Regions from separate parts of the Streptomyces sp. NBC_00344 genome, predicted to be linked through region 1. Evidence: predicted binding sites of a transcription regulator. Region 1 holds the regulator's gene; the other holds the start of a gene.
The links. The regulator HspR, encoded in region 1, represses chaperone genes until heat shock. The targets are predictions, from matches to a motif close to TTGAGNNNNNNNNNCTCAA.
Positions count from the first base shown of each region.

Region 2: lon (endopeptidase La) is a predicted target of HspR. The motif match lies at 1,885-1,903, and genes of this name have one in related genera.

Region 1 covers NZ_CP107996.1:3,202,122-3,205,779, forward strand. Annotated here, with positions in the region: gene OHS16_RS14430 (helix-turn-helix transcriptional regulator) at 1-803, shown strand, start outside; gene OHS16_RS14435 (helix-turn-helix transcriptional regulator) at 980-2,044, shown strand; gene OHS16_RS14440 (heat shock protein transcriptional repressor HspR) at 2,133-2,591, opposite strand; gene dnaJ (molecular chaperone DnaJ) at 2,593-3,658, opposite strand, start outside.
Region 2 covers NZ_CP107996.1:2,137,414-2,141,071, reverse strand. Annotated here, with positions in the region: gene OHS16_RS09490 (HAMP domain-containing sensor histidine kinase) at 1-188, opposite strand, end outside; gene OHS16_RS09485 (response regulator transcription factor) at 185-922, opposite strand; gene OHS16_RS09480 (spermidine synthase) at 1,059-1,769, opposite strand; gene lon (endopeptidase La) at 1,926-3,658, shown strand, end outside.

The sequences.
Region 1 (3,658 bases):
TTCGCCCAGTTCCGCCTGCCGTCGCACTTGCCCAGCAACTGCACCCCATCGAGCGTGAGATCCAGGACCGCAGACGCCTCTCCGTTCAACTGGCCGACTCTTTTGAGCCGTTCCTGGCCATCAGCGCCCAAGCGCCCGCGAGTACGCACGCGATCACCGTGCTGGAGGGCTTCGACCGGATCAACGCGGCGCTGAACCTCGCCACGGCAGAGTGCCGGACCGAGATGCTGACCGTCCAGCCCGGGGGCGGCCGGAGCGAGCACGCCCTCAGCCAGGCCCTGGAGCGGGACAGGCCGCTGATCGACCGCGGTCTGAGCATCCGGACGCTCTACCAGCACACCGTCAGACACAGCCGGGGAACTCTCGCATACGCGGACCGGATCTCAGGGGGAAAGGCCGAGATCCGTACCCTCGAAGAGCTGATCGAGCGTCTGATCATCTTCGACCGCACGGTCGCCTTCATCCCTGCGCGGGACGACCGCAGAGTGGCTCTGGAACTCCGCCACCCCGGACTGGTCGAGTACCTCATCAAGGTCTTCGAGCAGCTCTGGCGCCGCGCCACTCCGCTGCTCGACGAGATCCCGTACAACCCCACACCGGACGGGGTGTCCGGCGTTCAGCGCTCCATCGCCCAGCTGCTGATCGAGGGCCATGTCGACGAGGCGATCGCCCGGCGTCTGGGAATGAACGTGCGGACCTGCCGCGCCCATGTCGCCAAACTGTCCGCTGCGCTCGGCAGCAACAGCCGGGCGCAGCTCGGCTATCTGATCTCGCAGTCCGGCATCCTGGAACAGCGCAACTGAGCCGTTTCCCCGCCCGAAGAGATCCTCGTGGTGCTTCCGCACCGCCATGCCACCGTTTCACGGACATTGATTGTGGTCCGTCCCGGGCCGTACGAACACCCTCAGGTTGCGGCCCTGCAACTTGATGAGGGGGCACGCCCGCGACGGGCGAGCCAGTATCCGGGGAGGAGGCACAGATGGCAGAGACGCAGCACACCCACGATGTGGAAGAGCTGTGCAAGACCGGCAGCCGGATATACGCGGAGGCGCTGAAGCAGGGAGGTGTCAGCCGCCGGGCAGCCGGTGCGGCGCCCTGCCTCATCGACCTGGGACTTCTTCACCCGGACCCCGACAGCCTGGACCAGCTGCTCCCCACACCGCCCACACTCGCTCTGCACGCGATACTCAGGGACATCGAGGCCGAGATCCACACACGCCGTTCACGGGAAGTGCGGATCGCGGAGACCCTGGAGCGATTCACGGCACCAGGGACACCGGCCATTAGCGGCAGCACACCCGGCGTCGTGGTGCTCGAGGGTTTCCCGCGCATCAACACCGCGATCAACCGTGCCAACAACGACTGCCGCACGGAGGTGCGGTGCATACAACCCGGGCCGCGCCGCGAGAGCGAACTGCAGGACGCTCTCAGGCGGGGCCAGTTGCTGTCCGAGCGGGGAGCCCACACCCGCACCCTCTATCAGCGGGCGTCGCTCCACAGCCCCGGACTTCTCAACTATCTCCGCCAGATGGGCGACTCCATCGAGATCCGGACCCTGGACGACATCCCCGAGCGCCTGGTCATCTTCGATCACACCGTGGCGTTCATCCCGGCGAGTCCCGACCGCACCATCGCCCTGGAGTTACGGCACCCCGCGCTGGTCGGATACCTCGTGACGGTCTTCGACCGGTTCTGGCGGCAGGGCCGGCCCATGAAGGAGTCGGCTCCCCCCGTGCCGGCCGCAGGGGTGTCCGAGCGGCAGTACGCCATTGCCCGGCTGCTCGGTGAGGGGCACGCCGACGAAGCCGTGGCCAGACGGCTCGGGATCAGCGTGCGCACCTGCCGTACGCACATCGCACATCTCTCAGCGGTGCTCGGCACCACGAACCGGGTGCAGTTGGGCGTACGGATCGCGCAGTCCGGGATGCTCAAGAGCCCGGAAGCCCACCGGACGGAGCCGCTCACACTCGCCCGGGACGATGCCGACACCGGTTCCCCGGCGGTGACTCCGGGAGCGCACATCTCCCCGGAGCGCAAGGACTGATGTGCCGGACGGCCGCGGTCCGTCGCGGCATGGCTGAGGGCCGCCACCCGGCCGGGTGGCGGCCCTCACTCAGCCCGCTCGCTGCCGCTCAGTCGGACGACCGCTTGGGCCGCCACACGACGAGCGCGCTGGTCTGCCGGACATCCTCGTACGGGACCAGGTCGCGGCGGTACGAGGCATGGACCTGAGCCTCGCGCTGCTGCATCGCCACCGCGGCTCCGTCCACCGCCGCCGAGAGCTCGGCGACCCGGGCCTGGAGCGCGGCGACCTGGTGTTCCAGCTCGATGATGCGCTTGATGCCGGCGAGGTTGATGCCCTCGTCCTGGGACAACTGCTGCACCGTACGGAGCAGTTGGATGTCCTGGGCCGAATACCGCCGGCCACGGCCGGCGGTGCGGCCCGGGCAGACCAGGCCAAGCCGGTCGTACTGCCGCAGGGTCTGCGGGTGCAGACCCGAGAGCTGAGCGGCCACCGAGATGACGTACACGGGTGTCTCGTCGGTGAGTTCGTAGCCCATGGGATTGTCGCGGTGTCGCCGGCCGTTCATCTCATGCTCCCTTCGCGGCCTTGAACAGCTCCGCCCGCGGGTCCTCACCCGCGGTCGCCTCACGATAGGTCTCCAGCGACTCACGTGCCGTGTCGCTGAGGTCCTGCGGCACCGTCACCTCGACGGTGACGAGCAGGTCCCCGCGGCTGCCGTCCTTGCGTACGGCGCCCTTGCCGCGCGCGCGCATCGTACGGCCGTTGGGCGTGCCCGCGGGCAGTTTCAAGGTGACCGGGGGTCCCCCGAGCGTCGGGACCTTCACCTCGCCGCCGAGTGCCGCCTCCGCGAAGGTGACGGGCACCGCGATGGTGAGGTTGTCGCCCTTGCGGCCGAAAACCGGGTGGGCGTCCACGTGGACGACGACGTACAGGTCTCCCGCAGGGCCGCCCTGTTCGCCGGGGGTGCCCTTGCCGCGGAGGCGGATCCGCTGGTTGTCGGCCACCCCGGCCGGGATCCGGACCTGCATGGTCCGGGACGACTTGGCACGCCCCGATCCCTTGCAGACGTCACAGGGGTCCTGGGCGATGAGCCCACGGCCCTTGCAGTCCACACAGGGGTCGGTGAGCGAGAAGCCGCCACCGCTGCCGCGCGAGACCTGGCCGGTCCCGACACAGGTCGGGCACACCCTGGGGGTGCCGTTCTTGTCGCCGGTTCCCGAACACGCCTTGCAGGGTGCCTGGCTGGACATCCGCAGCGGGACCGTGGCCCCGTCGACCGCCTCGGTGAAGCTGAGCGTCACCTCGGACTCGATGTCCTGGCCACGGCGTGGCTGGGTGCGGGTGGTACCGGGGCCGCCCCGGTTGAACAGACCGCCGAACACGTCCCCGAGTCCGCCGCCGAAGCCGCCGGCGCCACCCTGCTGTCCGCCCTGGGCGCCCCCGAAGAGGTCGCCCAGGTCGAAGTTGAAGGAGCCGCCGCCGGCACCCGGGCCCGGCCGGAAGCCGCCGTTGCCGAAGAGAGCACGCGCTTCGTCGTACTCCTTGCGCTTCTTCGGGTCCCCGAGGACGTCATTCGCCTCGGAGACCTCCTTGAAGCGCCCCTCGGCCTTGGCGTCGCTCTTGTTGGCGTCC
Region 2 (3,658 bases), 1.1 Mb from region 1:
GTGATCAGCATCGAGGCGATCACCGAGAACACCGTGATGAACCGCAGCTCGGTCTTGGTGCGCAGGGCCACGACGAGCAGTCCTGTGGTGATGAAGACCGACACCACGACGAGCGTGCCCAGCTTGGTCGCGACCGAGACCGGGAGCGGCCGTCGCTTCGCGGACCAGCGGCTCCCGGTCCCTCTCATGGTGCGGGTGTCTCCAGCGCGTAGCCGACGCCGTGGACCGTGCGGATACGCTCCGCGCCGATCTTCCGCCGCAGCGCCTTGATGTGGCTGTCGACCGTACGGGTGCCCGAGGCGTCGGCCCAGTCCCACACCTCGGCGAGCAGCTGCTCACGGGAGAGGACGGCGCGCGGGGTGTTGGCCAGGCAGACCAGCAGATCGAACTCGGTCGGCGTCAGGTGCACGTCGTCGTTGCGCACCCGCACCCGGCGCTGTGCGTGGTCGATCTCGAGCTCGCCGAGGCGCAGGATGCCGCTGCGCGGCGTCGACGCCGCGATGGTGGCCCGCTCGACCCGGCGCAGCAGGACATGCACGCGCGCGGCCAGCTCCCGCATCGAGAACGGTTTGGTCATGTAGTCGTCGGCGCCGACGCCGAGACCCACCAGCATGTCGGTCTCGTCGTCCCGGGCCGTCAGCATCAGGACGGGGACCGGCCGCTGTGCCTGGACGCGCCGGCACACCTCGAGACCGTCGAAGCCCGGCAGCATGATGTCGAGAACCATCAGATCGGGCTGCCACGCCTGGGCCGCGTCCACCGCGGCCGGGCCGTCGGTGGCCGTCTGCACCTGAAAACCCTCGGCTCGCAGCCGGGCGGCAATGGCGTCGACGATTGTCGGATCGTCCTCTACGACCAGCACCCGGCGCTGAGCGCCGGGAGTGGCCGCGACGCCGTTGTGGGTGGTGTGTGTCTGCTCCATCGCCCGCCCCTGGAAGTGCGTTCTTGTCTGCGTTCGCGTGTTCTTGGAATTTGCGCGTACTCGGATTTGATTCTTAGAAACGGCTTATAGATCTCATCCGTCGGTGAGCAGACTAGATGCAATTAAGGCGTCCCGGCTACGCAGGGCGAACGGCGAGATGGACCACGTCAGGCACGCCCCGGGCAACTTGGATCTCTTCGGTTCTTACCCCGCTGAATCCGGCATTCCGCAACGCATCCTCGAAGGCGGGGGAGGGCCTGGCGGACCATACCGCCAGGATTCCGCCCGGTTTGATGCGGTCCATGCAGGCCGAGAGTCCGTCCGGGGTGTAGAGACCGCCGTTGTCCTCCGTCACCGTCCAGTCCGGTCCGTTGTCGATATCCAGGCACAGGGCGTCGTACGACGCCGCCGGGTCACGGATGTGAGCAATCAGATCGGTGCGCAGGATCACAGTGCGGGGATCGGCGAGTGCGGGGCCCGAAATCCGGGAGAGCGGCCCTTCGAGATGCCAGTCGATGATGGCCTGCTCGCGCTCGACGACCGTGATGGCCCCCCAGCGGGGCCCGGCTGCCGCGTGTGCCAGTGAGAAGCCGACCCCCAGACCGCCGATGAGCAGGGAAGGCCCCGTCAGACCGCCGGGGAGGGCGTCGAGTGCCGCGTCGACCAGCAGGCGTTCCGAACGGCCGTCGGAGGTGTCCATCAGGAAGCACCCGTTGGCGATGATCTCGAAGTCCTCACCGCGGCCGCGCAGCACGACCTCGCCGTAAGGGCCCTCGCGCCGGTCCAGTGTGTGCGCTGTCTCGATGGTGATCGCCCCCGGGTCCCGGCGTCGTCCGCCGTACGTCATCGACGGGCGGAGGCTATCGCGGCGCCGCGGGGTCGGCGGCGGGCACCTGGGGACGGCGGATGATCGATCGCTGAGAGCGAACACGCTCCGGGGAACATCGGGGACTCCTGGCGCATTGAGTCTGCATAGCTCAACTTCACTGCCTAAGGGGAGATCATGGCTTCCACGTCCGCACCGCTCACCCTGCCCGTGCTGCCGCTCGACGACGAGGTCGTGCTGCCCGGAATGGTGGTGCCGCTGGACCTTTCCGACACCGAGGTACGCGCCGCGGTGGAGGCCGCCCAGGCTTCCTCGGACCGCTCCAGTGGCAACAAGCCACTGGTCCTTCTCGTTCCGCGTATCGACGGCACCTATGCGGGCACCGGCGTCCTCGGCACCGTCGAGCAGGTCGGCCGTCTCTCGGACGGCGACCCCGGCGCCCTCATCCGCGGCCGCGGCCGGGTGCGGATCGGTGCCGGCACCAGCGGCCCCGGCGCCGCGCTGTGGGTCGAGGGCATCCGGATCGACGAGTCCGCGCCCGACCCCCTGCCCGGTGCGGTCACCGAACTCGCCAGGGAATACAAGGCACTCGCCACCAACTGGCTGAAGAAGCGCGGAGCCTGGCAGGTCGTGGACCGCGTCCAGCAGATCGAGGACGTGTCCGCACTGGCCGACAACTCCGGCTACTCACCCTTCCTGAGCCTCGACCAGAAGGTCGAACTGCTGGAGACGGGCGACCCGGTGGCCCGCCTCAAGCTGGCCGTTCAGTGGCTCAGCGAGCACCTCGCCGAACAGGACGTCGCAGAGTCCATCGCCAAGGACGTACAGGACGGCGTCGACAAGCAGCAGCGCGAGTTCCTGCTGCGCCGGCAGCTGGACGCCGTGCGCAAGGAGCTCTCCGACCTCAACGGCGATCCCGAGGACGAGTCCGACGACTACCGGAGCCGGGTGGAGGCCGCCGACCTTCCCGAGAAGGTGCGGGAGGCCGCGCTCAAGGAGGTCGAGAAGCTGGAACGGGCCTCCGACCAGAGCCCCGAGGGCTCCTGGATCAGGACCTGGCTGGACACCGTCCTCGAACTGCCCTGGAACGAGCGGACCGAGGACGCGTACGACATCCGGGGCGCCCGGGAGATCCTCGACGCCGAACACGCGGGTCTGGACGACGTCAAGGAGCGGATCACCGAGTATCTGGCGGTGCGCAAGCGCCGCGCGGACCGCGGCCTCGGCGTCGTCGGAGGCCGCCGGGGCGGCGCGGTGCTGGCCCTGGTGGGCCCGCCGGGCGTCGGCAAGACGTCGCTCGGTGAATCCGTCGCGCACGCCATGGGACGCACGTTCGTCCGGGTGGCGCTCGGCGGTGTGCGGGACGAGGCGGAGATCCGCGGACACCGGCGTACGTACGTCGGCGCGCTCCCCGGGCGTATCGTCCGCGCGATCAAGGAGGCCGGGTCGCTGAACCCGGTTGTGCTGCTCGACGAGATCGACAAGGTCGGTTCCGACTTCCGGGGCGACCCGGCGGCCGCCCTGCTCGAGGTCCTCGACCCGGCACAGAACCACACCTTCCGCGACCACTACCTGGAGGTCGAGCTGGACCTCTCCGACGTGGTGTTCCTCGCCACGGCGAACGTCCTGGAGGCCATTCCCGAGGCGCTGCTGGACCGCATGGAGCTGGTCACCCTCGACGGCTACACCGAGGACGAGAAGGTCGTCATCGGCCGGGACCACCTGCTGCCGAGGCAGCTCGAGCGCGCCGGGCTGGAGAGCGGCGAGGTCACTCTCGACGACTCCGCACTGCGCAAGCTGGCGGGGGAGTACACCCGTGAGGCGGGTGTCCGGAATCTGGAGCGGGCCGTGGCCAGGCTGCTGCGGAAGGTGGCGGCCCAGCACGAACTGGGTGAGCAGGAGCTGCCCTT